DNA from 4 places in the Streptomyces sp. NPDC086023 genome. Region 1 is predicted to be linked to each of the others. Evidence: riboswitches for the same ligand, from Rfam matches in the RefSeq annotation. Region 1 holds a riboswitch; each other region holds the start of a gene.

Region 1 (7,224 bases):
TGGGCGGTTACGACAACTCCGGCGGCGTGGTGGCGCGGCAGCGGGGCATATTGGGCTTCATCGACTACTGCGGGACCTCGATCAACCGCACCAGGGACTGTGCCGCGGACGAGTACGGCACCACGGTGGACGTCTACCAGGAGTTCCCGCTGCTGACCCCCATGGGCGACGCCGACGGCGACGGCATCGGGGATCTGCTCGCCCGGCGCACGGACGGGAACCTGTACCGCGTCGACATGGAGCTGCCCCCGCCGAGGCTGCCCTCCGCCCCCAAGACGTTCATCGGGGCCAACTTCGACATCTACGGCGTACTCCTCGCCCCTCGCGACCTCTCCGGCGACGGTTACAACGACCTCGTCGGGCGGGACTCCGCGGGGGTGCTGTGGCTGCACCGCGGGACCGCCGACGGGAAGTTCCCCTCGCGGACGCGGATCGGCAGCGGTTGGGGGCAGTACACCGCCATCGGCGGCCGGGGCGACTACTCGGGTGACGGACGGTCGGATCTGGTGGCGCGGGATGCCGGGGGCACGCTGTGGCTGTTCCGCGGGAACGGCGCCGGCGGGTTCTCCGGGGCGACCCGGATCGGCGGCGGCTGGAACGCGTACAACGCCGTCGTCGGCAGCGGCGACATCGACGCCGACGGGCGCCAGGACATCGTGACGCGTACGCCGACCGGCGCCGCGTACGTCTACAACGCGGACGGGAAGGGGAACTTCCTGCCCCGCAAGCAGTGGGCCACGACCCAGTGGAAGAACTACCTCCGCATCGGCTGACAGGGCTCACCCCTGATAGTCGATCGGCTGACCGGCGGTGTCCGGCTATGCTCAGGGGTGAGCACACCGTGGGCCATTAGCTCAATTGGCAGAGCAGCGGACTTTTAATCCGTTGGTTGTCGGTTCGAGTCCGACATGGCCTACCGCTCGGCGGTCCCTCCGCGGGACGCCACGTAGCGCCCCGTCCGGTTCTCCGGTCGGGGCGCTTCCGTGTGTTCAGAGGTGGGCCAGGAGGACCGAAACGTGGCTGTGGGCCGGGTCCTTGACCGCGGTGAGGAGCGTCACGGGGCCGTCTTCGGCGAGGGCGCGCAGGCGGGCGAGGGCCTCCGCGGCCTCCGGGGCGGCGAGTTCGGACTCGTACCGGGCGCGGAACTCGGTGTCCGTCAGGCCGCCGGCGTGGAACTCCTTGCGGAGGTCGTTCGAGGGCGTGAGGGCCTTCGGCCACTCGTCCACCCGGGCGTCCGCCTTCGACACGCCGCGCGGCCAGAGGCGGTCGACCAGGACACGGGTGCCGTCCCCGTCGGTGGGCGGGTCGTGGACGCGGGCCACTCGGATCTCGCTGCTCCGGTTCATGGGGCCAGGGTGGGGGACGGGCCGGCCGGCGGCCAGTGCGCCAGGAGCGTGTCGAGGGCGTCGATCATCCGGGCCCAGGAGGCGTCCGGGTCGCGGGCCGCGTGGAAGGCGGCGGCGTCCTCCAGGGCGGCGAAGCCGTGGAAGGTGCTGCGGAGCAGCCGGACCGCGTCGGTCCGGTCCGGCTCGCCGAGCTCGTAGCCGCGGATCATCGCGTACGTGTACTCGGTCATCCGCCCGTGCCCCGGGGAGGCGGCCAGCACCTCGGCCGGCAGCTCCAGCTGGGTGGCGGCGTAGCGGCCGGGATGTCCGACGGCGTACGAGCGGTAGGCCTGGGCGAAGCCGGCGAGGGCGGCCTTCCCGGCGCGCCCGGCGACGGCTGTGCCGACGAGGTCGGCGAACTCGGCCGCGCAGCGCACGGCGAGGCGGGTGCGCAGGTCCTGGAGGTTCCGCACGTGCGAGTACAGGCTCGCGTCCTTCACGCCGAAGCCGCGCGCGAGGGCGGAGAGGGTGACGCCGCCGAGCCCCGCGGAGTCGGCCAGCTCGGCGGCGGCCTCGACGACGCGGTCGGCGGTCAGTCCTGCTCGGGGCATGTTCTCCCTAATCCAATTAATGGTTTGCCTAGGGTGTCTAGGAAGATTAGCGTGCGGGACATGAAGGCGCTCACCGAATCCGACATCCGAGGCTCGTTCATCAACTGCTCCAAGGGCGAGGCCCAACGCCTGCCCATGCCCCGCGACCTGGCCGAACGCCCCTGGGACGACCTCGACTTCCTCGGCTGGCGCGACCTCTCCGCACCCGACCGCAGCTACCTCGTCACCGAGCGGGCCGGCCGGCTGGTCGGCATCACGCTGCGCTTCCCCTCCGTGAAGCGCGGGTTCCTGCACCGCAGCATGTGCACCTTCTGCCTGACCACCCATCCCGGCTCCGGCGTCTCCCTGATGACCGCCCGCAAGTCCGGGCGCGAGGGCCGCGAGGGCAACTCCGTCGGCGTCTACATCTGCACGGACCTCGACTGCTCCCTCTACGTGCGGGGCAGGAAGCAGCCCGAGCCCGGCGGCCGCTTCGAGGAGACGCTCACCGTGGAGCAGCAGGTCGAGCGGATGAAGGGGAACCTGGACGCCTTCCTCGCCAAGCTCTGAACGAGGAGGGAGCGGGGGCGGCGGGTGGGCACCCACGGAACGACGAAGGCCCGGATCCAGAAGGATCCGGGCCTCGTACTGAGTAGCGGGGACAGGATTTGAACCTGCGACCTCTGGGTTATGAGCCCAGCGAGCTACCGAGCTGCTCCACCCCGCGTCGGTGATTACAGCTTACGCCATTTCGGGGGGTGCTCGACGCCATTTGTTTCCCGGCGGGTTCCCGAGGGGCTCGTGACCCGGCCGCGGACCGGGTCACGAGCGGGGCGCGACACCCGTTCGGCCCTGCCCGGTCGCCGTACGGCCGCCCCGCCCGCAGCCTTGGGAGGCGGGGCGGCAGCGGCCCGTGGCGCGGGCGCGAGCGGACCGGTCAGGGAGAGACGTGGTGGGGCTGGGGCAGCGAGGAGGATCCTTCCGGGCGGCCCGGGGAGCCGGCAGGGCCCGGGGCCGGATCGGTGAGGGCAACGGCAACGGCAACGGCAACGGCAGACGGTTCGCGCGGATCTTCCTGAGTGTGCTCCCCGTGCTCCTGATCGTCCTGGGGCTGGTCTTCGACGTCCTGACCCCGCCCGGCTTCACCGGGGCGCCCTTCTTCACCGCCGCGCCCCTGATCGCGGCCCCCCTCTTCGCCTTCACCACCACCCTGCTCACCGGTGCGAGCGCCGCCCTGGCGGTGCTCGTGCTCCAACTCCGCAACGGCAGCTCCGGCCGGGTCGAGGCGGTCACCGAGCTGGTGACCGTCTTCACCGTCGCCGTCCTGGCCCTGCTGATCAACCGCGTGGTCCGGCGCAGCGGCGAACAGCTCGCCTCCGCGCGCGGCGTCGCCGAGGTCGCCCAGCGCGCGGTGCTGCCCACCCCCGCCGGACGCGTCGGCGGGCTGCACGTCTCCGCCCGCTACGAGGCCGCCGACGCCGACGCGTTCATCGGCGGGGACCTGTACGCCGTCCAGGACACCCCGTACGGCGTCCGCCTCGCGGTGGGGGACGTGCGCGGCAAGGGGCTCGGGGCGGTCGAGGCGGTGGCGGTGGTGCTCGGCGCCTTCCGCGAGGCGGCCGAGCTCGAACCCACCCTGGAGGGCGTCACCCGGCGGGTGGAGCGCGCCCTGGCCCGGGAGGGCACCCGGCGCGACAGCCTCGACTCCGTCGAGGGGTTCACCACCTGCGTCCTGGCCGAGGTCAGCCCGGACGGCGGCACGCTCCGCGTGGTCAACCGGGGCCACCCCGCACCGCTGCTGCTGCGCGCCGACGGGAAGCCGGAGGTGCTGGCCCCCACGGAGGCCGCCCTGCCGCTGGGCATGGGCGAGCTGGGGGACGGGCGGTACCGGGCGGACGCGTGGCCCTTCCCCGCCGGGTCGACGCTGCTGCTCTACACCGACGGGCTCTCCGAGGCCCGGGACGCCGCGGGCGCCTTCTACGAGCCGGCCGAGCGGCTGCGCGGGCGGATCTTCCCCGGGCCGGAGGAGCTGCTGTCCGGCCTGATCGCCGATGTGCGGCGGCACACCGGCGGCGGGGCCACCGACGACATGGCGCTGCTCGCGGTCGTCCGCCCGACGCCGGGTCAGACGGCCCGCCGGAGGTCCGTCACTGCGGTACGGCGCCGCTGAGCGCGTCCGGTCGGCCACGCAGCGTGAGCGAAGCGGGTTGGGGAGCCGGTCGGTTGACGGATCGTCAGGGTGCGGAAGTGGCCGGAGTGACGGTGCCCGCGCAGGCGGCTCATCCCTTTCTGCTGCCCCATGAGGCATTTGTTCTGGCCAACGTCGGTCACGGAATGGCCGGTTGATGTGAAGGATCAAGTAAGGGAGCTTGGAATCACTCCCTGTTGTCTATTACCGTTCGATAACGCAGCGCGGCTGTCCCAGCCGTCGCAAGTGACGGCACCGTGCGCGTGCGCGCCGAATCCCGTGAGGGAACCGGGGAACCACCAACTTGGGGTGAATCGGGTCGTTCTGACCCGTAGGAGACCTTCCTGCTCCGAACCCGTCAGCTAACCCGGTAGGCCAGAAGGAAGGAAAGGAGCGCCCCCGTGGCGTCCAGCAGGCCTGCCCCCGAAGCCCCCGGGTCCATCGAGACGGACTCGCCCTACCCGGGCGGAACCGGTGCCGGGGCATGGGGCGAGTGGAACCCCACCGAGGACTCCGCCCGTCCCGCCGGCGGCCGCCACCGCGTCGCCAAGCAGCGCGGCGGACTCGCCCGCAGCTCCACGGTCCTCGGCGTCGGCATCATCGCCGCCGTCGGCGCCACCGGCATGGCCACCGCCCAGGACAAGCCCCCGGTCGCGATATCCATACCCTCGCTGCTCCCCGACGACGAGGCGGACGCGGCGCAGGAGAGCACCCCCATCGAGGCGCTCACCAACGCGGGCGTCACCCCCGAGCAGGCCGAGGCCGGCACCGACGCCGGCGAGGCCCTGCGCAACCGGATCCTCCAGCAGGCCGAGTCCCAGGCCGACGCGGCCGTCGCCCAGGAGAAGGCGGCGGCCCAGCGCGCCGCCGAGCAGGCCGCCGCCGCGAAGGCGAAGGCCGAGCGGGAGGCCGCGGACAAGAAGGCCGCCGAAGCGCGCAAGGCCGCCGAGGCCGCGGCGAAGGAGGCCGCGGAGGCCAAGGCCGAGGCGGAGCGCCTGGCCAAGCTGGCCGGCCAGTACGCGCTGCCCACCTCCTCGTACACCCTGACCTCCCACTACGGCGACTCCGGCTCGATGTGGTCCTCCGGCCAGCACACCGGCCTGGACTTCGCCGCGCCGACGGGCACCCCGGTCAAGGCCGTGCACGGCGGCAAGATCATCTCGGCGGGCTGGTCCGGCGCGTACGGCTACCGCATCGTCCTCCAGCTGGAGGACGGCACGGAGGTCTGGTACTGCCACCTGTCCTCGATGTCCGTCACCTCGGGCACCGTCACCACCGGCGAGACCATCGGCCGCGTCGGCGCCACCGGCAACGTCACGGGCGCCCATCTGCACCTGGAAGTGCGGACCGGCGGAGCGACGGTCGACCCGCTGGCATGGCTGCGGGGCAAGGGTCTGACGGTCTGACGACGCCGGGGTACGGGTCCACCGCTCCCGGCGGGTACGGGTCCACCGCTCCCGGCGGGTGGGGGGCCGCGGCTCCCGCGTACGGGTCCACCGCTGCCGCGGCGTACGGGCCCGCCGCACTCCCCGCGTACGCCGCGTCCCGCATCGCCGGTACGAAGAGCGGCTCCCGGCGCCCGCGGGCCCGTACCCCGAGCCAGGCCAGCACCCCGAAGACCGGCACCATGACGGTCGCGTACACCACGTAGAACCCGTACTCGCCGAACTCCGACGAGCTGTTCCACAGCGCGTGCGTCGCCATCGCCAGCGCCAGCCCGGCCAGGGGCAGCCCGGTGCGCCGCCACCGCCCGGCCGCGAAGGCCGCCCAGCAGAAGCCGAGCCCGGTCCACACGGTGAACAGCGGGTGCGCGAACGGGGACATCACCACCCGAACGAAGAAGGTCGCGGCCGTCACGGAGTCCAGCAGCGAGGTGCCGCTGCCGAGGTCCTCACCGAAGGCGTTGCCGAGGTAGAGGATGTTCTCGGTGAAGGCGAAGCCCGTGGCGGTGAACCCGGCCACCACGATCGCGTCCGTGATCCCGGTGAACCGCCGACCGCGGAAGAGGAAGACCAGCAGCAGCGCGGCGGCCTTGGCGCACTCCTCCACCACCGGGGCGATGGCGATCGAGCCGAGCTGGTCGGCGTCGCGCGGGTCCAGGGTCGCCGCCGCTATCCACCGGGTCGCGAAGCTGTTGGCCACTATGGCGATGAGCGCCGCGGCGCACGCCCCCCAGGCGAAGACGAACAGGTGCTGGGGCCACGGCCCCGGCTTCGTCCGGTCCAGCCAGTGGAACACCGCCATCAGCGGTGGCACCGGCAGGACGGCGAGGCCGAGGCCGACGAGGAAGCCCTGGGTGCCGGTCTGCTCCCGTACGAGGGCGAGGATCAGCACTCCGGCGACCGCGAGCAGCCCGATGGACGCGCGAGACAGGACCCGGAACACGCCACGACAGTAGCGATCCGGACGTGTACCGGAGGGCTGGTTTTCAGTTCTCGGTGCGCCGGAACAACAGGTCGTGTACGACGTGGCCCTTGTCCAGGCCCTGTCCCTCGAAGCGGGTGAGCGGCCGGAACTCCGGGCGCGGCGCGTAGCCGCCGTCCGGCTGGGTGTTCTCGAAGTCCGGGTGCGCGCTGAGCACTTCGAGCATCTGCTCGGCGTACTCCTCCCAGTCCGTGGCGCAGTGCAGGATCGCGCCCGGCGCGAGGCGGGTGGCGGCGAGCGTCAGGAACTCGGGCTGGATCAGCCGGCGCTTGTGGTGGCGCTTCTTGGGCCACGGGTCCGGGAAGTACACGCGCATCCCGGCGAGGGCCGCGGGGGCCAGCATCTCGCGGAGCAGGATGATCGCGTCGCCGTTGGCGACCCGGATGTTGGTGAGGCCGTTGCGCTCGGCGAGGCCGAGGAGGTTGCCCTGGCCGGGGGTGTGCACGTCGACGGCGAGGATGCCGGTGCCGGGGTCGTCGGCGCCCATCTGCGCGGTCGCCTCGCCCATGCCGAAGCCGATCTCCAGGACCACCGGCAGGCCGTCGAACATCTTGTCGAGGTCGAGGACCTCGCGGCCGTCGATGTCGAGGCCCCAGGTGCCCCAGAGGCGGCGGAGCGCGTCCTCCTGGCTCGTGGTCACCCTGCTCCGGCGCGGCTGGAAGCTGCGGATGCGCCGCTCGTGGTGCGAGCCCGCCGG
Region 2 (7,224 bases), on a different contig from region 1:
GGACCGCCCGCTCCGGGGAGGGGTAGGCGGGGATGGGGCCGCGGGGCGGGCGCGTGTGCTCGGGGGCGGGGGCGGGGGCGGCGGCGGAGCCGGCGGGTGCGGAAGCGTGGGCGGGGGCGGCGGAGCCGCCGGGTGCGGAAGCGTGGGCGGGGGCGGCGGACGCGGGAGCACCGGAGGCCGGTGTGGGTGCGGCGGAGGCGTGAGCGGCCCCGGCGGGGGCCGCGGCCGGGCCGGCCGCCTGCGCTGCGGTGGCTGCCGGGGCCATTCCGGTGGCCAGCGGGTCCGGGCCGGACTGCGCTCCGGACGCCGGGTCTACCGCGGCCGCCGCGTCGGACTCCCGGCCCCCCGCCGCCGTCGTCGAGGCCGCGGTGGAGAGCGCCTCCGCGAGGTCGCCCAGCTCCACGTGCACCACGGCCACCGGCTTCGCCGGGGCCTGGGCCGCGGCCGCCCGGAGCGCCTCGGCCAGGTCCTCGGTGAGGGTGCTCTCCCCCACGGACGGGATGGCGGTGACGATCACCGCGTCGTTCCCGGGATCCCGCAGCGCCGCGCCCAGGGCGGCACGGAAGTCCTCCGGCGCCGCGGCCGTGGTCAGGTCGAGCGGGGCGTGCGGGCGCAGCCCCTCGGTGAGGCAGGCGTCGTACGAGAGGAGGCCGAGGGACTCGGAGTTGCCGAGGATCGCCACGCGCGGGCCGGCGGGCAGCGGCTGGTCGGCCAGCAGCAGGCCCACGTCCACGAGTTCGGTGACCGTGTCCACCCGGATCACGCCGGCCTGCCGGAGCAATTCGGAGACGGTGGCGTCCGGCAGCCGGGTCTCGGGCACGGTGTGGCCGGCCGGGCTGACCCCGCTGTGGCGGCCGCCCTTGGCGACGACCACCGGCTTCACGGCGGCGGTACGCCGCGCGAGGCGGGTGAACTTCCGCGGGTTGCCGAGGGTTTCGAGGTACAGCAGGGCCACGTCGGTGGCGGGGTCCTCGTACCAGTACTGGAGGAAGTCGTTGCCGGAGACGTCGGCGCGGTTGCCCGCGGAGATGAAGGAGGAGAGTCCCGCCCCGCGTCGTACCAGGCCGGAGAGCAGGGCGATGCCGATGGCGCCGGACTGGGCGAACAGGCCGATGCGGCCCGGCTCCGGGGAGCCGGGTGCGAGGGAGGCGTTGAGCCGGACCCCGGGGTCGGTGTTGATGACGCCGAAGGCGTTCGGCCCGATCAGCCGCATCCCGTACGAGCGTGCCTGGCGCACGAGTTCGCGCTGCCGCTCCAGTCCCGCCGGACCGCTCTCGGCGTACCCGGCGGAGAGGACGACCAGGCCCTGGACGCCGTGCTCGCCGCAGTCCGCGACCGCCTCGGGCACGCGTTCGGCGGGGACGGCGACGACCGCGAGGTCGACCGGGCCGTCGAGGCCCGCGAGGGAGCGGTACGCGGGTACGCCGGCCAGCGTCCGGCCCGTACCGTCCGCACCGTCCGGCAGGGCGGCGTTGACGGCGTGGACGGCTCCGGTGAAGCCGGAGTCCAGGAGGTTGCGCAGCGCGGCCCGGCCGACGCCTCCCTCGGTGCGGCTGACGCCGATCACCGCGACGGAGCGCGGCGAGAGCAGCCGCTGCACGGAGCGGGCCTCCGCGCGCTGCTCGCGGGCGCGCTGGACGGCGAGGGACTCGGCGGTGGGTTCGAGGTCGAGGGTGAGGTGGACGGAGCCGTCCTCGAAGCTGCGCTTCTGGGTGTAGCCGGCGTCCGTGAAGACCTTGATCATCTTGGTGTTGGCCGGCAGCACCTCGGCGGCGAAGCGCCGGATGCCGCGCTCCCGGGCGACCGCTCCGATGTGTTCGAGGAGTGCGGAGGCGACCCCGCGGCCCTGGTGGGCGTCCTGGACCAGGAAGGCGACCTCGGCCTCGTCGGCGGGGCCGGTGGCGGGGCGGCCGGTGGCGTCGATCCGGTCGTAGCGGACGGTGGCGATGAACTCGTCCCCCACGGTGGCGGCCAGGCCGACCCGGTCGACGTAGTCGTGATGGGTGAAGCGGCGCACGTCCTTGGCGGACAGACGCGGGTAGGGCGCGAAGAACCGGTAGTACTTCGACTGGTCCGAGACCTGCTCGTAGAAGCTGACCAGCCGGCCCGCGTCCTCTGTGGTGATCGGCCTGATCCGGGCGGTGCCGCCGTCGCGCAGCACGACATCCGCTTCCCAGTGGGCCGGGTACGAAGGATCCGACGGCGTCCGCATGGGCCAAGAGTACGGCCCGGGACCCCGCGGACCCCACGCGCGCGGCGGGTTGGGCAAGAGGGACGAACCAGGGCAAGCTGGGAGGTCGAACGGCAGGCTTCCTCGGGCCGAAGGTCGGTCGGATGCAGCCCGGCGGTCGTGAGATAGTGGTCTAGACAACCCGCAGAACCTGAAGGGCATCACCATGGCAGAGCGCCGCGTCAACGTCGGCTGGGCCGAGGGCCTGCACGCTCGTCCCGCCTCGATCTTCGTCCGGGCGACGACCGCTTCCGGTATCCCGGTGACCATCTCCAAGGTCGACGGCACGCCCGTCAACGCCGGCTCCATGCTCGCCGTGCTGGGCCTGGGTGCACAGGGTGGCGAGGAGATCATCCTGGCCTCCGACGCCGATGGCGCGGAAGCCGCCCTGGACCGCCTGGCGAAGCTGGTCGCGGAAGGCCTTGAGGAGCTTCCCGAGACCGTCTGAGCTTCCGGCCGGTTTCCGGCCGCCGAATGAGCCGTGACCCGTTCCGGGATGCGGCTCATTTTCCTTTTCTGGCACCTCGGCCGGACAGGGAATGGCGCGGCGAAATCAGGGCACGGAAAAAATGCGGCCCGACGAATTCCGCCACCCCTTTGTATACGGCCTTTGTTAAAGGCGGCCGCCCGCGGTGTTTACGGCAGGTTGCGAACCCCTCACCGGCCCCTCGCCCCGCGCCCTCCGCAGCCGGTGCGCCCCCGTGGTGCGGGCCATGTGCGCGGCGGCGAGGGCCCGCGCCCGGTCGGCGTCCCCGCGCGCCACGGCGTCGACGATGGCGCCGTGCTCGGCCCAGGACTCCACGGGGTGCGCCGGGGCCTCCACCACGTACATCCAGGCGATCTTGTGCCGCAGCTGGGTGAGCATCGAGATCAGAGCGGGGCTGCCGGAGGCCTGGGCGAGCGTCTCGTGGAACCAGCCGCCCAGGGAGCGCAGGTCCTCGCCCTGGCCCCGGCGGGCCCTCTCCTGGCCGAGGCGTACGAGCCCGCGCAGCACCTTCAGGTGGCCCTCGGTACGCCGCTGTGCGGCCCGGGAGGCCCCCAGGGGCTCCAGCAGCACCCGCAGCTCCAGCAGGTCGGCGGCCTCCTGCTCGGTGGGCTCGGCCACGCAGGCCCCGGCGTGGCGGCGGGTGGTGACGAAGCCCTCGGACTCCAGGGTGCGCAGGGCCTCGCGGACGGGGACGCGCGAGACGCCGTACCGGCGGGCGAGGAGCTCCTCGGTGAGCCTGCTGCCGCGCTCGAAGACGCCGGCGACGATGTCGTCGCGGATCGCCGTGCACACCGCGTGCGCGGGAATGCGCATGACCGGACCTCCGCTTAATCCCCGCGAAACGCGGTCGGCGTCGACATGTGTGCCGCCGACTCTATTGCAGAAACGAGGAATTCCGGAGCGCACCGATGAATTCCGGAATGGTTTTTTACCGGATCTGCACGTGTCGGATGCACACGCCGGCTCCGCGCACCTCCGGCGGAGGGCACGCCGAAGGCCCCGGCTCGGGGAGCCGGGGCCTTCGGGAAGCGTGCGACGCCGCGGTGGCGACGGGTGCGGTCGCGGGTCAGATGCTGACGCCGTGCGAGCGCAGGTACGCCAGCGGGTCGATGTCCGAGCCGTAGTCGGCCGAGGTGCGGGCCTCGAAGTGGAGGTGGGGGCCGCTGGAGTTGCCGGTGGAGCCGGAGAGGCCGATCTGGTCGCCCGGGGTGACGCGCTGGCCGACCGAGACGCTGATCGACGAGAGGTGGCCGTACTGCGTGTACGTCCCGTCGTTCATCTTGATGACGACGTTGTTGCCGTACGCACCGCCCCAGCCCGCCTCGACGACGGTGCCGAGGCCGACCGCGTGCACCGAGGTGCCGGAGGCGGCGTGGAAGTCGATGCCGGTGTGGCTGCCGGAGGACCACATGGAGCCGCCGGCCTTGTACGAGGTGCTGACGTACGAGCCCGCGACGGGGGCCACGTAGGTGAGCAGACGCTTGCGCTCGGCCTCACGGGCGGCGCGCTCGGCGGCCTCGCGCTCGGCCTTGGCCTTCGCCTCTGCCTTCGCCTTGGCCTCGGCGGCGCGCTGGCGGGCCTCGTTCTCGGCCTGGGCCTTGGCGGCGGCGATCTCGGCGGCGGCCTGCTGGGACTCGGCCTGGGCCTCGATCTGGCCCGCGAGGTCGTCGGCGACGACGACGGCGTTCAGGCCGGTGTCCTCGGGGCCACGGGAGTCCGCGTCGGTGGCGGCGAAGGCCGGGCCGGCCAGGGTGCCGACGACACCGGTGGTCGCGAGGGCGGCTATGCCGGCCACGTTCGCGCTCTTGCGGCTCAGACGGCTGGGGCCACGGTGCTTACCGGTGGCACGACTGCCAAAGGCCATGGAGAGGCTGATCCTTTCCTTCCCTCTCGCCTACCGGGTTAGCTGACGGGTTCGGAGCAGGAAGGTCTCCTACGGGCCACCTCTGGCGAGGCGGTCCGATTCACCCCAGGGACTGATGTGGGTCCCCGGCTCCCCAGGCTCGCGCCTGACGGGGACTCGGCGATCGCTGTCCGGTGCCGCGGGTGCGGCTGTTACAGCTGACGGACAGCGAGGTTGACGCTAGGCGGATCGTCGGACAATCACCAAACGGACACGCTGTTTTGTGGCGTACGCCACGGGTCATTCAGGCAACGACCACCCCGAAACGGACAGAGAGCACAAACGGGGCCTCGGTGGGCAATCCACCAAGGCCCCGCCTCATGTCGGCCCGGAATCAGGTCAGTTGGTGACCACGGTCACCTCTCCGATGCCCAGCGCCCGCACCGGGTCCGCGATCTGCGACGCGTCACCCACGAGCACCGTCACCAGACGGTCCACCGGGAAGGCGTTCACCACGGCCGAAGTCGCCTCGACCGTGCCGGTTTCGGCGAGTCGCGCGTACAACTGCGCCTGGAAATCGTCCGGCAGCTCCTGCTCGACCTGGTCGGCCAGGGTCCCGGCGACGGCCGCGGCGGTCTCGAACTTCAGCGGCGCGACACCGACCAAGTTCTGTACGGCCACGTCGCGTTCGGTGTCCGTCAGGCCCTCGGCGGCGAGGGTGCGCAGCACCTGCCACAGGTCGCCCAGCGCGGGGCCGGTGTGGGGCGTGTCCACCGAGCCGCTGATGGCCAGCATCGAGGCGCCGGTTCCGTCGGCCGTGGAGCGCAGCACCTGCCCGAAGGCGCGCACGCCGTACGTGTAGCCCTTCTCCTCCCGGAGCACGCGGTCCAGGCGCGAGGTGAGCGTGCCGCCGAGGCAGTACGTGCCGAGCACCTGCGCGGCCCAGACGCGGTCGTGGCGGTCCGCCCCGATCCGGCCGATCAGCAGCTGGGTCTGCACGGCGCCGGGCCGGTCCACGATCACCACGCGGCCGGTGTCGTCCGCGGTGACCGGCGTGACGGGGTACGCCTCGCCCGTGCCGCCGGTCCAGGAGCCCAGGGTGTCGGCGAGGACGGCGTCCAGGTCGGTGCCGGTCAGGTCGCCGACCACGACGGCCGTGGCCGTGGAGGGGCGCACGTGGGCCTCGTAGAAGGCGCGGACGGCCCCGGAGTCGATCCGGCCGACGGTCTCCTCGCTGCCCTGGCGCGGACGCGACATGCGCAGGGTGGCGGGGAAGAGCTCCTTGGAGAGCTGCTTCGCGGCCCGGCGCTGCGGGTTGGCCAGCTCGTGCGGGATCTCGTCGAGGCGGTTGCGGACCAGCCGGTCCACCTCGCTGTCCGCGAAGGCCGGGGCGCGCAGGGCCTCGGCGAGCAGGGTCAGGGCCTTGTGCAGGCGGGAGGCGGGCACCTCCAGCGAGACCCGGACGCCGGGGTGGTCGGCGTGCGCGTCGAGGGTGGCGCCACAGCGCTCCAGCTCGGCGGCGAACTCCTCGGCGGAGTGCTTGTCGGTGCCCTCCGACAGCGCGCGGGCCATGATCGTGGCCACGCCGTCGAGGCCCTCGGGCTCGGCCTCCAGGGGGGCGTCGAGGATGACCTCGACGGCCACGACCTGCTGGCCGGGGCGGTGGCAGCGCAGGACCGTCAGGCCGTTCCCGAGCGTGCCGCGCTCGGGGGCGGGGAAGGCCCACGGCTTCGGCTGTCCGGCCTGCGGCTGCGGGTGGAAGGTCATCGAGGAAGCGACGTCGGCGGTCACTGGTCTGCCCCTTCGGCGTTGTCTTCGGTGGCGGGCAGCGGTTCGTACACGAGGACCGCGCGGTTGTCCGGGCGCAGCCGGGCCGCGGCGACGGCCTGCACCTCTTCTGCGGTGACGTCGAGCACCCGCTGGACCGCGGTCAGCGCGAGCTGCGGGTCGCCGAACAGCACGGCGAACCGGCACAGTTCGTCGGCCCGGCCGGCGACGGTGCCGAGACGGTCCAGCCACTCGCGCTCCAGCTGGGCCTGGGCGCGCTCCATCTCCTCGGAGGTCGGCCCGTCGGCGGCGAAGCGGGCGAGCTCCTCGTCGACGGCCGTCTCGATGCGGGGCACCTCGACGCCGCCGGAGGTCTTCACGTCCAGCCAGCCCAGGGAGGGCGCGCCCGCCAGGCGCAGCAGGCCGAAGCCGGCGGCCACGGCGGTCTGGTCGCGGCGGACCAGGCGGTTGTGCAGGCGGGAGGACTCGCCGCCGCCGAGGATGGTCAGGGCGAGGTCGGCGGCGTCGCACTCGCGGGTGCCGTCGTGCGGGAGGCGGTAGGCGGCCATCAGCGCGCGGGCCGGGACCTCCTCGACGATCTCCTCGCGCAGCTGCGCGCCCATGACGTCCGGCAGGCTGCCGTCCCGCGGCGGCTGCTTGCCGTCGTGGGAGGGGATGCTGCCGAAGTACTTCTCGATCCAGGCGAGCGTCTGCTCCGGGTCGATGTCGCCGACGACCGACAGCACCGCGTTGTTCGGCGCGTAGTAGGTACGGAAGAACGTGCGGGCGTCCTCCAGCGTGGCGGCGTCGAGGTCGGCCATGGAGCCGATCGGCGTGTGGTGGTACGGGTGGCCCTCGGGGTAGGCCAGGGCGGTCAGCCGCTCGAAGGCGGTGCCG
Region 3 (7,224 bases), on a different contig from region 1:
CGGCTGGACCAGGATCTCCGCCTGGCCGCCGCAGGTCAGCCCCGCTCCGGTGGCCTCGGAGCCGTGCACCGACACCCGGCACACCCGGGCCCCGCCCTCCCCGATCGCGGCGGCCTCCGCGACGAGCTGCTCGTCGAACACCCCGCGGTACAGGCTTCCCGCACACGCTCCGCGCGGATCGACGAGCAGCGCACCCGCGGGGTCCCGGGGACCGAAGCCCTGCTCGGCCACCGGCCGCGCCAGGAACGCCCCCCGGCCCTCGGCCACCCACTGCCGCGCCGTCTCCACCAGCTCGCGCATCACACGCCGCCCTTCTCGACTCCGCCCGGTCTTCCCAGGCAGCCCCCAACGTATGCCCGCTCCGGGCCGTGGGACCCCGTCCGCGCCGAGTTTCGGGCGGACCACCAACCCACCCGCTTGGACGATCACCCCAACCCTGCCGGCGCCCGTCCTCGTGAATGCCGCCGTGCCCCGCGCGGCGCCGACCCCTCGCCGGCCCCGGTACGACGACGATGCCCGGAGGCGGGGCGCCGCGGAACCCGGGACACCGGGGGCGGGCGGCCGGCGCGGGCTACGGAAGGACACACCCGATGGACTGGGTCGTCACGGCGGTGGGCGCGGTGCTCGTGGCGGCCATCCTGCGCGATGTCTTCCACACCCTCTGGCACCCCACCCGGCACGGCGGACTCAGCAGGCTGGTGATGACCGCGTTCTGGCGGTTCAACCGGACCCTCCACCTCCGCCGCAGGACGGCTGCGGGACTGGCCGGCCCGCTCGGCATGGTCAGCGTCGTCGCGCTCTGGGCCGCGGTCATCGGGGTGGGCTGGGCGCTGATCTACTGGCCGCACATGCCGGACGCCTTCTCGTACAGCTCCGACCTCGCACCGGCCGAGCACGCCGGACCGCTCGACGCGCTGTACGTCTCCCTGGTCACCGTCGCCACCCTGGGCCTGGGTGACATCGCCCCCATCGACGGCTGGCTGCGCGTCCTGGCGCCCGTCGAGGCCCTGGTCGGCTTCGCGCTGCTCACCGCGACCGTCTCCTGGGTGCTCGGCATCTACCCGGCCCTGGCCCGGCGGCGCGCGCTGGCGATGCGGCTGTCGCACCTGGCGCGCACCCGGCCCACGGGCGAGGGGTTCGACTCGCCGTCCGGCGCGGCGCTGCTGGACGGCCTGGCCGCCGGGTTCTGCGTGACCTGCGTGGACTTCCTCCAGTACGCCGAGTCGTACTACTTCTCCGACGGCGCCCCGCACACCACACTGGCCCGCCAGGTCCCGTACGCCGCCCGGCTGGCCGCGGCCGCCGAACGTGCCCGGGACCCGGACGTGCGGATGGCCGGCAGAGCGCTGAGGGCGGCCCTGGACGACCTCGCGGCCGTGCTGGACGAGCAGTTCCTGCGGACCGGCGGGCCGCCCGACCGGGTCTTCGCGGCCTTCGCCGAGGACCACGGCCGCCGCGGGGGCCGCCGGTCCGCCCCGGAGACGTTCTAGTGCTGTGACCGCAAAGGTTCACCGTGTCGCGACGCCCGGCACGGCACCTCGCGCGTTGTCGGACCACGCAGGTACGTCCAGTACGAGCCGTGGCCCTCCGCCTTGCGATGCACCGCACCGGACGCCGCGACCCGGCAGACCTTTCCGGCCACAGCACTAGGCAACGGTTCCATACCGGTGGGCGGGGGCGCCGTTTCCCCTTCCGCCGGGCCCGGTTGAGAAGGGCGTGAAGACGACATCGACACCCGGGCCGCTCGCCGCGCTCCAGGGTGCCTACTGGCTCGACTCCCCGTCCGCGCACCAGGGCGAGGACTGCGGGCGGTGTGCCGCCCTGCGCACGGACGCCCCGGCTCCCGTGCCGCCCGCCGCCGAACCGCCGTGTCTGCGCGCCCCGTTGGTGCTGCGCGCGGCGATGACGGTGCTGGCCGCCGCCTCGATCGTGACCGCGTTGCTGCTGACCGGCCTCGACGTGGTGCCCTGAGGGCGGGGCCGCGCCGGTCAGTCCTCGGAGCGTTCGGTGACGGGGGCGTCGGTGCGGTCGCCGAGGAACTCGTACCAGCGGCGCTGGAGGCACACGTACCGGGTGTCGGCCTCCACGAGCCGGAGGAAGGCGCCGACGGTGTCGGCCAGCCGGCCCTGGAGGGCGCCGTCGGCGAGGTCGCCGGTGCCGGTGAAGCCCTCGTGCGCCTTGGCCAGGCTGAACATGTCCGGGTAGACGCGGCAGCCCAGGTGCTCCAGGGGGACGCGCAGGGCCCAGAGGCCGCGGTTGCCGCCGACCATGGACGGCGAGGCGGAGACGAGCAGCGCGTGCTTGTCCTTGAAGGGCTGCGGCCGGACCCGGGACACCCAGTCGACGGCGTTCTTCAGCACCCCGGGCACGGAGGCGTTGTACTCGGGCGAGGAGATCACGAAGGCGTCGCAGGAGGCGATCCGCTCCCGCAGGGCCAGCGCGCCCTCCGGCAGCCCCGTCTCGGCCTCGATGTCGCCGTCGTAGACCGGCATCGGGAAGTCGGCCAGCCGGGCCAGGTCGACGGCCGCACCCGCCTCGGCGGCCAGCCGGGCCACCAGGGCGGCCAGCCGTGTGTTGAGCGACCCGGCACGCAGCGACGCGCCGAAGACCAGCAGACGCACCGGCTGGCGCCCCTCGTCGGGGACCGGCATGCGGGCCGCTTCGGGGACCGCCGCGGGTCCGGGGTCAACAGTCATGGTCCGCTGCCTCCAGTGCGGGGGGTGTGACCACGAGCCCAGCACAGCGGGAGAGCGGCGGACGGGTGCCGGGGCCGTGCCGTGGGGGAAGTCACCCGGGCGGCGGCGGCCTCTCCGACCACCCTCACCAGAACGGACTAAAACGGACAAAAATGAGCGCTTGCGGCGCATCCTGTTTTTCCATGCCGCGCCGGTATTTCGCACCCCTTGTGATGGCCGGTGATATGTGTCACGCGCGGCTTTCGCGCGACGGGTCGCGACGGCCCCGAAAGTGGTGCCGCGACTGGAAAGTTGGGGTGTGCCGAAAAATCGATCTTGTCCTTTTCCGGCCCGAATTCCCCCGCTCGCTTTCCTTTAGCGAATTCGGGGCTTGTTCCGTCCCGCGGCTCTCGCCTACGGTCACGCTCATTCCGGGTGGAACGCCGAATCCTGCCGCCGCCCGGACCGCACCGTCCCCATTCAATTCACGTACGGCAGGAGCGGGGGAACCAGGTAGGCCGCCGTTCCGCGATCTTTCGCGGAACGGCTAGGGGTGAAGTCACCGCGTGTGGCCGGTCAACTCCAGTCCGAACCCGACAGCTCACCTCGCAGGCGACGGAGAGGAATGCGCCATGCCCGGAAAAGGCAAGCACCGCCGCCCCAAGAACACCCGTCTGACCCGCGGTTTCGTCGCCGTCGGCACGGGTGGAGCCGCCCTGGCCCTGCCCGTGCTGGGCGCCGCCACGGCCAGTGCCGCGGCGCCCGCCGCAGCCGGGACCGTCGCCCCGCAGGCCGTCGCCGCCGCCCCGGCCGCGGCGCAGAAGGCCGCCGTGACCTATTCCGTCAAGGCCGGCGATTCCCTCGTGAAGATCGCCGAAAAGCATTCCCTCGCCGGCGGCTGGAAGAAGCTCTACCAGGACAACAAGACGATCATCGGTGACGATCCGTCACTCATTCGTCCGGGCCTGAAGCTTTCTGTCGGAGCGGCCGCCAAGAAGGCCGCGCCGGCCAGGAAGGCCGCCCCCGCGCGGGCCGACCGTTCCGCCCGTACCACCACCCTCAAGGCCGTGGCCCCCAAGGCGAAGACCTACGCGAACAACCTCGACGGGTGGATCCGCGAATCCCTCGACGTCATGGCCAAGCACGGTATCCCCGGTACCTACAACGGCATCTACCGCAACGTCATGCGGGAGTCCTCGGGCAACCCGCTCGCCATCAACAACTGGGACTCCAACGCCGCCGCGGGCATCCCCTCCAAGGGCCTGCTCCAGGTGATCGACCCGACGTTCCGCGCCTACCACGTGCCCGGTACCTCGACGGACTCGTACGACCCGGTCGCGAACATCACCGCCGCGTGCAACTACGCCGCCGCGCGCTACGGCTCCATCGACAACGTCTTCGGCGCCTACTGATCCCTCTCGGGTGTGCGACACCGGGACCGGCGGCCACGGCCGCCGGTCCCGGCCGCGTTCGCGGGCGGGATTGCGGGTGCGATTGCGGGGGAGTGCCCCGACACGCGCCGCGTCAGGTGCGTGTGTACCTGACGGACGGCGGGCGGCAGCGTTGAGCGCGTGGCCCGGGCTGCCGAAGCTGGCCGGAAGTGGCCCCCGGCCCCGGCGTCGCACCCCGCTCCGCCGTGGCCCGGGGCGTGATGTCGCGCCGACCGGATGAGGAACCACGTGATCGACCTCGATGGACAAGTCGCCCTGACCACGGAGCTCTTCGGTGACCCCGAGGCCCTGTTCGGCACGCTCGGCGGGCGCGGCCCGGTCCACCGCGTCGCCCTGCCGGACGGCATGCCCGCCTGGCTGGTGACCGGCCACCGGGAGGTGCGGGAGGCCCTCTCGGACCCCCGCCTCGTCCGCGGGGCGCACGCCGCCGCCCCCGAACTCAGGCAGTACCTCGGCATGTACAGCGACGAGTTCGTGCTCACCCAGCACATGATGCTGAGCGACCCGCCGGACCACACCCGGATGCGCAAGGTGGTCGCCAAGGCCTTCACCCCCCGCCGGGTCGAACTGCTGCGCCCCCGCGTCCAGGAGATCACCGACGGGCTGCTCGACGCCGTCCTGCCCGCAGGCCGGGCCGACCTCGTCGAGGCCCTGGCGCTCCCGCTGCCGATCGCGGTGATCTGCGAGATGCTCGGCGTCCCGTTCGGCGACCGGGACGAGTTCGGCCGCCACGCCGAGGTGATCACCGGCATGAACGCCTCCTCGGGGCCCGGTGAACTCGCCGCCGCGGGGCAGTGGTTCAACGCGTACCTCAGCGAGCTGATCGCCCGCCGCCGCACCGAGCCCGGCGACGACATGATCTCCGGGATGCTGGAGGCCCAGCGGCACGGCGACACGCTCTCCGACCTGGAGATGCGCTCCAACGTGTTCATCCTGCTGGTCGGCGGCTTCGAGACCTCCGTGAACCTCATCGCCAACGGCGTCCTGGCCCTGCTCCGCCACCCCGAGGCCCTGGAGCGGCTCCGCTCGGACGAGAGCCTGCTGCCCGGCGCCGTCGAGGAGCTGATGCGCTTCGACAGCCCGGTCTCCACGGTCACCTACCGCTTCGCCACCGAACCGCTCACCATCGGAGGGGCCGACATCCGGCCCGGCGACCACGTCGCGGTCTCCATCGCGGCCGCCAACCACGACCCGGCCAAGTTCACCGATCCGGGCAGGCTGGACATCACCCGCCGGACCAACGGCCACCTCGCCTTCAGCCACGGCATCCACTTCTGCCTCGGCGCCCCGCTGGCCCGGCTGGAGGGCGAGATCGCGCTCCGCGAGGTGCTGCGCCGGCTGCCCGGCCTCGGCCTCGCGGAACCGGCCGAATCCCTCACCTGGAAGCAGAACTTCATCGTGCACCGCCTGGACCGGCTCCCGGTCACCTTCACCCCCGGGCCCGCGTAGGCCCCGGCCCGCACAGGCCCGGGCCGGCACCACCGCGGCCGCGAGGCCGCTCCCGGAGCCGGGCCCCGCTCAGAACCCCGGGAGCGGCTCCGGGGCCGGCTCCGCGGAGGCGTCGGTGCCCGGCAGCGGCAACTGGTGCAGCAGCCGGTCCGCTTCCACCGCGCGCAGCGAGGCACTGCAGCTCACCAGCGCGCCCGTGGCGTCGCGCTGCATTCCGGGGTGGTCGTGGCGGGCGGCCTTCCACTGCCCGACGCCGACCGGCATCGCGGCGACGTTCCGCCCGCAGGCGGGACACTGGACACGCGGCATCTTCATCCCCTCAGGATGGCGCATCCCGCCGACACCACGGCCGGCCGCCCTCCCGCCCTCCCCGCCTCCCCGCCTCCCGGCCGCCCCCGCCGGCGCCGGCCGTCCGGCCCGGGAGGTGGCGGCCCGTCAGACCGCGTGCGGAAAGCGGAACAGCCGGTCCGGGTCGTAGCGCCGCCTGACCTCCTCCAGGCGGGGCAGTGCCGGCCCGTAGTAGGCCCCGCGCCAGTCCGGCAGCCACGGGTCGGCGTAGTTCTGGTACGCCCGCCCGCTCGCCCAGGGCCGCAGCCGCGACCACAGCTCCCGCAGCCACCCCTCGTGCCGGGCGACCTCGGCGGGCGTGGCACTGCCGGGCCACAGGGCCAGGTACTGGGCCAGCAGCTCCTCGCCCCGGTGCACGAAGGCGGTGTCGCCGACGGCCACCCGGTTCAGGGCCCCGCCGCACACCCCGTCCAGCTGGACGACGCCCCGCCCGCCCGGCGGCACCGCCGCCGGGTAGCCGGCTACCGCGTCGAGCAGCACGTCCACCGCGGCCTCCGACAGCCCGCCCGCGCGCCAGAAGTCCGAGCGCGCCGCGTACGTCTCGCGCTCCAGGCTCCCGCGCGGATCCTGGCCCGGCAGCCCGCCGGGCAGGTGGCACTGCGGCACCGTGCGTTCCCCGCACCCCGCCATGACGCGCATCGTCTCCTCGTACCCCCGCACCACGAAGTGGCGGTCGCGCGGCTCCGATCCGGCGAGCGCCTCCAGCCGGTCCAGCAGGCGCTCCGTCTCGCCCGCGCCGTCCAGGCACACCACGCGCACGGCCGGCCCCGGCGTGCTCCCGTCCGGCCCGGCCCCGTACAGCTCCACCTGGCTCCAGTACGGGTCCGGCAGCTCCGCCAGCCACCGCCGCCAGCCCAGCACCAGCGCCTTCGCGTCCCGCCACGCCCAGTTCAGCTCCGCGAAGGCGCAGTCGGCCATCGCGTGGGTGCGGAAGCGGAACTCGGTGACCACGCCGAAGTTCCCGCCGCCCCCGCCGCGCAGGGCCCAGAACAGGTCCGGCTCGTGGCCGGCGTCCACGTCCCGCACCACCCCGTCGGGGGTGACGATCCGGGCTCCGGTGAGCCGGTCGCAGGTCGCCCCGTACGCCCGGCCGGACACGCCCAGCCCGCCGCCCAGCGTGAGCCCGGCGATCCCGACGGACGGGCACAGCCCGGTGGGCAGCGCCGCCCCGACCGCCCCCAGCCGGGCGTGTACGTCGGCCAGCCGGGCTCCGGCACCGATCCGGGCGCTGCCGGCGCCCGGCGTGACCCGCGCCAGCGCTCCCACGTCGAGCACCAGGCCGGGGCCGGTCGACCAGCCCG
Region 4 (7,224 bases), on a different contig from region 1:
CAGCGGGTAGGCGTCGACGAGGCCCTCGTAGTACTCGGTCATCTCGGCGGCCGAGCGGGACTGGCCCTCGAACTCGTACTTGCCGTCCTTGTAGAACTCGGACGCGGCGACGTCGAGCGCGAGCGCGATGTCCTTGCCCGGGGTGTAGCCGGCCTGCTTGATGGCCTCGACGATGAGGTCGAGCGCGGCGCGGTTCGACTCCAGGTTCGGGGCGAAGCCGCCCTCGTCGCCCAGGCCGGTGGAGAGGCCCTTGGAGTGCAGGACCTTCTTGAGGGTGTGGTAGACCTCGGCACCCCAGCGGAGGGCCTCGGAGAAGGACTCGGCGCCGATCGGCGCGATCATGAACTCCTGGATGTCGACGTTGGAGTCGGCGTGCGAGCCACCGTTGAGGATGTTCATCATCGGAACGGGCAGCAGGTGCGCGTTCGGGCCGCCGAGGTAGCGGAACAGCGGCAGGTCCGAGGCCTCGGACGCGGCGTGGGCCACGGCCAGGGAGACGCCCAGGATGGCGTTGGCGCCGAGGGAGCCCTTGTTGTCGGTGGCGTCCAGGTCGAACATGGCCTGGTCGATCAGGCGCTGCTCGGTGGCGTCGTAGCCGACGAGCTCCGGGCCGATCTGCTCGATGACGGCCAGGACGGCCTTCTCGACACCCTTGCCCATGTAGCGGTTGGGGTCACCGTCACGGAGCTCGATGGCCTCGAAGGCACCGGTGGAGGCGCCGGACGGAACGGCAGCACGGCCGGTGCTGCCGTCGTCGAGGCCCACCTCGACCTCGACCGTGGGGTTGCCTCGGGAGTCCAGGATTTCCCGGGCTACGACGACGTCGATGGACGGCACGAGCATCTCCTTCTGGGATGTGACGCTAGATGTGCGGTGGCGTGGGGGGCCGTGGGACCGGCCCTCGCCGCCTAGAGCCTAACCCCGTCGGGGGCGTCGGCCGCTCGACCGCCCGGGTCCTGGGACGAAAAAGGGACCGAATACCCGTCTTCCAGGACATAGACCCCTGATCAAACGAGCACAGGGGCTCCCAAAGGGGCTCCCGGAGGGGGTTACCGGAGGGTCGGGTGCCAGAGGGCAGAGGGGTTCTCCGGAGGGTCGGCGGCCGGAGAAAGGGGAACGCCCGCCCGGCGCATCGGGGGGAGGACGCGCCGGGCGGGCGTGGCTACTGCCGGGCCGGGACTACTCCCGTACCGGAGCCGTTCAGGAGAGCTTCAGCATCTGGCCCGGGTAGATCAGGTCGGCATCGGTGACGATGTCCTTGTTGAGCTCGAAGAGCTTCTCCCAGCCGCCCTTGACGTTCTGGGCGTCGGCGATGGTGCCGAGGGTGTCGCCGGCCTTCACCTCGTAGGAGCCGTTGCCCTTCTTGAAGCCGGTGGCCGGGGCCGCGGGCTTCGGGGCGGCGGTGGTGCGCTCGGAGCGGGTGGTCGGAGCCTGCTGCGTGCGGGTCTCCGTCGTCTTCTTCTTGGCCTTCTTCTTGACCGGGGCGGACTCGCCCGAGCCGCCGCCGCTGTACTTGGCGCCGGAGAGGCCGACACCGCAGCTCGGCCAGGCGCCCTTGCCCTGACCGGCCAGCACCTTCTCGGCGATGGCTATCTGCTGGGACTTGCTGGCCTGGTTGGCCTGCGGGGCGTAGGCGGTGCCGCCGTACGCAGCCCAGGTGGAGGGGGAGAACTGCAGGCCGCCGTAGTAGCCGTTGCCGGTGTTGATGGACCAGTTGCCACCGGACTCGCACTGCGCGACGCGGTCCCACTCGGAGGCGGTGGCGGCGCTGGCGGTGCCCGCGACCATCAGCGGGGCGGCGACGGCCGCGCCGGTCACGCCGACGAGGGTGACGATGCGGGTGGCCTTGGACGCACGGCGGTGCTTGCCCTTGGAAAGCAGCATTGGAGGCTTCTCCTCACCGACGCCTACGAGGTGAGCTGTCGGGTTCGGGCGTAGTGAGTTGCCCGGCCTCGCGTCCTAGCGCGTGGCTTCACCCCAAGCCGTTCCGTGACCGTCTTTCAACGGCCGGGCCCGGCACAAACCTTGGGTCCCCCGCTCCTGCCTTCGGCGCTTGCGCGACGACTGTTTCCCCCGTCCGCCGGCAGGACTCGGCGATGCGGTCGAAGGAGCCCGCGGTGGCGAGCGGTTCAGACCGTAGACAGACCGCTCCCCGATGTTCAAGGCAGGACATCGGGGAGAAACGGCCCGTACTTGCGCACCGGGAACCGGCGTTTGCGCAGGTGAGAAGGGGCGGTAGCCGAGCTTCCGGGCGGGACACGCCAGTTGACGGCCTGAGACTCATGTCTCACTGACGCCAGACTTACACGAATCCGGACATTGCCCGCTTTAACGGATGCCCGAAGTGCCCCTAGTTCTGGCTTAGGTCGAGGTTCTGACCGGGCTTGATGAGGTCCGCGTCATCGCCGATGACCTGCTCGTTGGCCTTGTACAGCGCGGCCCAGCCACCCTTGAGGCCCTTCGCGTCCGCGATGCCGGAGAGGCTGTCGCCGGACTTGACGATGTACGTGGACTCCCCGGCGCCCTCGGGAGTGACACCGGTACCCGACCCGGCGTCAGGAGCGAGCGGGTCGAGGGTCAGGGCGTGACGTCCCGTTCCGTCCGTTTCGCCCGACACGTCCCCTGACGTCTCGTCGGCCGCGTTGCCGCGGTGCCTGCCGGGGCCGGGGGTGGCCGACCCGTCGGTGGCCCCGGGGGTCGCACCCGGGGTGGCCCCGTCGGTCGCGCCGGGCGTGCCCGGGGTGCCGGTGGCGCCCGGCGTGGTGGGCGCGCCCGTGCCGGGGGCCGTGGGGGTGCCGGGGGTCGCGGTGCCGGGGGTGGCTCCGGGGGTGATGGTGGCGCCCGGGGTGGCGGTGCCCGAGGGGGTGCCGGCGGTCGGCGGTGCCGGAGTGCGCGTCACGGGGGGCGCGGGGGTCTTCGTACCCGTACCGGCCTCCTCGGTGGCGCCTGAGCCCTCGTCGGGGCGCACGGGCGCGGGGGTGACCGGCTTCGGCTTGCCGAGGCCGTCGTCCACGTCGGCCTTGGGGCCGGTCTTGGTGAGCCCGGCGGGGGCCGCGCAGAGCGGCCAGGCCCCGGGGCCCTTCTCGGCGAGCACCCGCTCGGCGACGGCTATCTGCTGCGAGCGGCTGGCGAGGTCGGCGCGCGGGGCGTACTCCTGGCCGCCGGCCTCCTTCCACAGCTCCTGGGTGAACTGCAGCCCGCCGTAGAAGCCGTTGTTGAGGTCGGCACTCCAGGTGCCGCCGCTCTCGCACTCGGCGACCTTGTCCCACGTGGCGGCGTCGGCGGCGCTGGCGTTGGTGGCGGCGAGCAGCGGCAGCGCCAGTGCGGAGCCGGTGACGCCCGCCGTGACGACGAGCGCAGGGGCCTGACGGGGGCGCCGGTGACGGCCGTTCCCGGAACGCATGAGGTGGACCTTTCGCGTGGCGGCAAAGGAAGTGACGGCGAACCTAGCGGGGTTCGAACGGATGTCACAAGTCGATGATGCGCAGATCACGTTGAGGTCACGAAAGTGAGGAATGCTCAATTCCGTTGTTTGGCGCGGGGGGTGAACTCCACGGGCAGGGTGCGCAGGCCGCGCATGATGAGCCCGCCGCGCCACCGGAGTTCGTCCGGGGCGACGGCAAGTCGCAGGTCCGGCAGCCGGGTCAGCAGGGTGGCGAGCGCGGTCTGCCCTTCGAGGCGGGCGAGCGGGGCGCCGAGGCAGTAGTGGATGCCGTGTCCGTAGCCGAGGTGCTGGTTGTCGGTCCGGGAGAGGTCGAGGGTGTCGGGCCCGTCGAAGCGGGCCGGGTCGCGGTCGGCCGCGGCGAGCACCACGAGTACCGGATCACCTGCGGCGATGTCCTTCCCGCCGAGGGTCAGCGGCTCGGTGGCGAACCGCCAGGTGGCCAGCTCGACGGGGCCGTCGTAGCGCAGCAGCTCCTCGATCCCGGTCTCCAGCAGACCGGTCTCGCCGGCCGCGAGCGAGTCCTGGAGCCGGGCCCGCTCGGCGGGATTCCGAAACAGGGAATACAGCCCATTCCCCATCAGATTGACAGTGGTCTCGAAACCGGCGAAAAGCAGGATGAATGCCATCGCCGCGGCCTCGTTCTCAGTGAGGTGCTCGCCGTGGTCACTTGCCCGGATGAGTCCCGAGATGAGGTCGTCGCCCAGGTCGTCCCGCTTCCGGTGGATCAGTTCCACCAGGTAGCCCCTCATCTTCTTGACCGACCGGGCCACCCCGCCGCGGGGTCCGCCGCCGTGGCGGATCATCATCCCGGCCCAGTCGCGGAAGTCGTCCTGGTCCTCGCGCGGCACGCCGAGCATCTCGCAGATGGCGTAGATGGGGAGCGGGAAGGCGAACTCGTGGATGAGGTCCGCCTCCCCCTTCTCCGCGAAGCCGTCGATGAGGTGGTCGGTCAGCTCCTGCACCCGCGGCGTGAACTCCGCCACACGGCGCGGCGTGAACGCCTTCGAGACCAGCCTGCGCAGCCTGGTGTGGTCCGGCGGGTCGATGTTGAGGAGGTGCGTCATCAGCTCGGCCTTGCGCTCGCCGGGGATGCCGGTCTTCCCCTTGGCGTGCGCCGGCTCCGCGTGGTGCGCCGGGTTCTTGCTGAGCCGCTGGTCCGCGAGGGCCTGCCGGGCGTCGGCGTACCGGGTGACGAGCCAGGCCTCGACCCCGCTGGGCAGCGCGGTGCGGTGCACGGGCGAGTGCTCCCGCAGCCAGGCGTACGCCGGGTACGGATCGGTGGCGAACTGCCAGTCGAAGAGGGTGGGCGGGGAATCGGGCGCGGCCTGGTCGTGCATACGGCCGACCCTAGCCGTCACCTTGGCAGGTGGCCGCCGCGTGGTGCCGGGTGCCTCCGGCGGTGCCGGGGGTTGGGGTGCCGGGTGCCTCCGGCGGTGCCGGGGGTTGAGGTGCCGGGTGCCTCCGGCGGTGCCGGGGGTTGAGGTGCCGGGTGCCTCCGGCGGTGCCGGGGGTTGAGGTGCCGCCCGGTGGTGCCGGAAGCCCCTGGGAGCCGCCCGGTGGTGCCGGAAAGCCCCCGGGTGCCGGCCGGCGGTGCCCGAAAGCCCCCGGGTGCCGCCCAGCGGTGCCGAAAAGCGCCGTGCCGGCCCGGCCGGCCGGTGCTGCCGGGCTACGCACCGTAAGGCGACGACGTGCGCGGGGCCACCTGTTCGGGCGTCACCCACTCGACCACCAGATCGCCCGTCCACAGTTCGTCGCGGCTGCAGTACGTACCGGGGAAGCGCACGCTCCGCCCGCCGGGCGCGAGCTTCCACTCCTCCCGGCGGAGCTGGACGATCCGTCCGCTCCCGCAGATGTACGCGCGGGAGGCCTGCGCCACCACGCGGCGTGCTCGTCCTGCCGGGCCGCCTCCCGGTTCATGTCCCGCTCCATCTCCCACAGCCGCTCCCAGTGGACGCCGGGCGTCAGGGGCCCGACCACGGCCACCTCCCCGAGCCCCCGAGCGTCGAGCGAGTGCGTCGCGTACCCGAAGACGACCCCGAACATCTCGAAGACGGTGACCCGGCCGGAGCCGGCGACCCCGTCCCTGGCGCCCACCGCCGCCTCAGCAGCAGGGACCGTCGCTGCAACAGGCGGGCTGGTTGCAGTCGGCCGCGGTCCCCCAGAGCGCCTCGTCCACCGCGAACCCGGCGCCCTGAAGCCGCTCCACGACCGAGACCATCAGCCGCCGCGTCCGGACCTTGGAGTTCGGGGCGTGGTGGACGAACCGGCCGAACCGGTCGGCGCACCAGTCCGCGGGTGAGGATGTGGACTCGCCTGACGCTGCCGCCGGTCGCGGCGCGCTTGCGAACCATGCCCGTCCACGAGTCCTCGTACGGCCCTGGGAAGCGGGCCCCCGCCTTGAAGGCGGCGAATCCCTCCGCTTCCTGCGGAACGAGGTACTGGGGCAGAGTTTCGAGCCTCCAGGCTTCTCGCTGAAAAGTCCGGAATTTCGCCGCCCACTCCTCACCATCCAAGAGCACGGACAGCCTCCCTGAGCACCGCTTCGGGGATCTCCACGAGGCCCTCCCCCGCGGGCGGGACGAAAGCGTCCGAGCGATCCCCCTGGACGATGAACGAGCCGGACGCGGTCCGGTAGACATTCGGGCAGTCGCCCTGACCGCAAGGCCCGCCGTTGCCATTGCCGTTCCCGTTGCCGGTGAGCCGCGTCAGTTCTTCACGTGCCACGTGGAGCCCCCTGGCTGCTTGCCTTCTGGCCGTGTTGGGCCGGTCAGGACGACCGTACGGAGCTGTCGCCGTCGGCGCCCATGCGTGGACGCGACTATGCGCGTTGTCGCATAAAGAGGCCCGACCATCCGCAGGCAGGAGACCGTCACGCGCGCCGGACGGGGTGGGCGTAGGTGTGGGTGGGGGTTGTGGGGAGGGTGGCCCAGGTACGGGTGCCGCCGCCCGGTTCGCGGGATTCGCCGAAGCCCCATTGGCCACGGCACTCCCGGACCACCACCGACAGGAGGCGGAGCGCGCTGCGGCGGCGCGCCTCGCAGGCGGCGGCCAGGCGGGGGTGCTCGTGCGGGGCGTGGCCGTCGTAGACCGTGAGGCGGAGCGCGTCGTCGCGCCAGCGGAGCGAGAGGTAGAGGTCCCGGCCCGGGTTCAGGCGCCAGGCCGCGGCCACCATCTCGCCGGTGACCTGCTCGGCCGCCGGGACGAGTCCGTCCAGCCGGTGGGTCAGCAGGGCGAGGCGGACGGTGCCGCGGGCGATGCGGGCGCTGTGGGCTTCCCCGGGGAGGGTGAGGGAGCAGGCCAGCGCGTCGGGTGGGGGTGCGGTCGGGTTCTGCGGCGCGGGCGGAGCGACCGGGCAGCCGGTGAGACGTGCCGGGGCAGGGTGGAAGGGGGTGAGCATCGCGAACTCCCGCGAGTTGGGTACGTGGCGTGGTGGTCAGCGGCGGCGTACGTGACTGAGGGCGTGTGGCGAGGTCGGCGCGCACGGATGGCTTCACGGTGGGTCGGGCTCATGTGTCCCTGGCAGGGCGGGTCGTGGCCTGTCGGCGGGCGCGGACGTGCGCCACCGATGCGCTTCAGCTCCCCTTGCGTGAGCGGTGCGTTACTGACTGTAGGGCATCTATGGCTCTTGTGTCGCCGCGTTCTTGGCACATGAGCCATTTATGGACCCACCGGGGGGTCAGGTAGCAGACTGCCCGGAGCGAGAGAAGGGGCGCGATGTCAGCGAGGACCATCCCGACCTACCGTCGGCAGCGCCTGGGGGCCGAAGTGCGGCGGATCAG

The links. A riboswitch is a leader RNA that binds a small molecule or an ion and turns the genes downstream of it on or off. The one in region 1 is predicted to bind cyclic di-AMP.
Region 2: another riboswitch for cyclic di-AMP. It lies ahead of ACIF6F_RS29455 (M23 family metallopeptidase); the one in region 1 lies ahead of ACIF6F_RS11585 (M23 family metallopeptidase).
Region 3: another riboswitch for cyclic di-AMP. It lies ahead of ACIF6F_RS26340 (transglycosylase SLT domain-containing protein); the one in region 1 lies ahead of ACIF6F_RS11585 (M23 family metallopeptidase).
Region 4: another riboswitch for cyclic di-AMP. It lies ahead of ACIF6F_RS24080 (transglycosylase family protein); the one in region 1 lies ahead of ACIF6F_RS11585 (M23 family metallopeptidase).

The regions. Positions count from the first base shown of each region.
Region 1 covers NZ_JBITRX010000004.1:457,963-465,186, forward strand. The annotation lists gene ACIF6F_RS11550 (FG-GAP-like repeat-containing protein) at 1-773, shown strand, start outside; tRNA gene ACIF6F_RS11555 (tRNA-Lys) at 844-916, shown strand; gene ACIF6F_RS11560 (DUF488 domain-containing protein) at 990-1,346, opposite strand; gene ACIF6F_RS11565 (TetR/AcrR family transcriptional regulator) at 1,343-1,936, opposite strand; gene ACIF6F_RS11570 (FBP domain-containing protein) at 1,997-2,485, shown strand; tRNA gene ACIF6F_RS11575 (tRNA-Met) at 2,569-2,642, opposite strand; gene ACIF6F_RS11580 (PP2C family protein-serine/threonine phosphatase) at 2,874-4,085, shown strand; cyclic di-AMP (ydaO/yuaA leader) riboswitch at 4,362-4,495, shown strand; gene ACIF6F_RS11585 (M23 family metallopeptidase) at 4,505-5,509, shown strand; gene ACIF6F_RS11590 (PrsW family intramembrane metalloprotease) at 5,418-6,488, opposite strand; gene trmB (tRNA (guanosine(46)-N7)-methyltransferase TrmB) at 6,532-7,224, opposite strand, start outside.
Region 2 covers NZ_JBITRX010000018.1:76,080-83,303, forward strand. The annotation lists gene ACIF6F_RS29440 (GNAT family N-acetyltransferase) at 1-2,212, opposite strand, end outside; gene ACIF6F_RS29445 (HPr family phosphocarrier protein) at 2,397-2,678, shown strand; gene ACIF6F_RS29450 (GntR family transcriptional regulator) at 2,844-3,530, opposite strand; gene ACIF6F_RS29455 (M23 family metallopeptidase) at 3,784-4,581, opposite strand; cyclic di-AMP (ydaO/yuaA leader) riboswitch at 4,594-4,753, opposite strand; gene ACIF6F_RS29460 (M16 family metallopeptidase) at 4,960-6,327, opposite strand; gene ACIF6F_RS29465 (M16 family metallopeptidase) at 6,348-7,224, opposite strand, start outside.
Region 3 covers NZ_JBITRX010000014.1:186,420-193,643, forward strand. The annotation lists gene ACIF6F_RS26320 (XdhC family protein) at 1-300, opposite strand, end outside; gene ACIF6F_RS26325 (potassium channel family protein) at 591-1,490, shown strand; gene ACIF6F_RS26330 (hypothetical protein) at 1,717-1,971, shown strand; gene ACIF6F_RS26335 (NADPH-dependent FMN reductase) at 1,989-2,651, opposite strand; cyclic di-AMP (ydaO/yuaA leader) riboswitch at 3,107-3,303, shown strand; gene ACIF6F_RS26340 (transglycosylase SLT domain-containing protein) at 3,308-4,087, shown strand; gene ACIF6F_RS26345 (cytochrome P450) at 4,355-5,575, shown strand; gene ACIF6F_RS26350 (hypothetical protein) at 5,645-5,890, opposite strand; gene ACIF6F_RS26355 (FAD-binding oxidoreductase) at 6,011-7,224, opposite strand, start outside.
Region 4 covers NZ_JBITRX010000012.1:187,323-194,546, reverse strand. The annotation lists gene eno (phosphopyruvate hydratase) at 1-843, opposite strand, end outside; gene ACIF6F_RS24080 (transglycosylase family protein) at 1,201-1,884, opposite strand; cyclic di-AMP (ydaO/yuaA leader) riboswitch at 1,890-2,062, opposite strand; gene ACIF6F_RS24075 (transglycosylase family protein) at 2,351-3,403, opposite strand; gene ACIF6F_RS24070 (cytochrome P450) at 3,520-4,782, opposite strand; gene ACIF6F_RS24065 (hypothetical protein) at 5,112-5,324, opposite strand; gene ACIF6F_RS24060 (DUF6879 family protein) at 5,407-5,964, opposite strand; gene ACIF6F_RS24055 (hypothetical protein) at 5,948-6,169, opposite strand; gene ACIF6F_RS24050 (ATP-binding protein) at 6,315-6,842, opposite strand; gene ACIF6F_RS24045 (helix-turn-helix domain-containing protein) at 7,160-7,224, shown strand, end outside.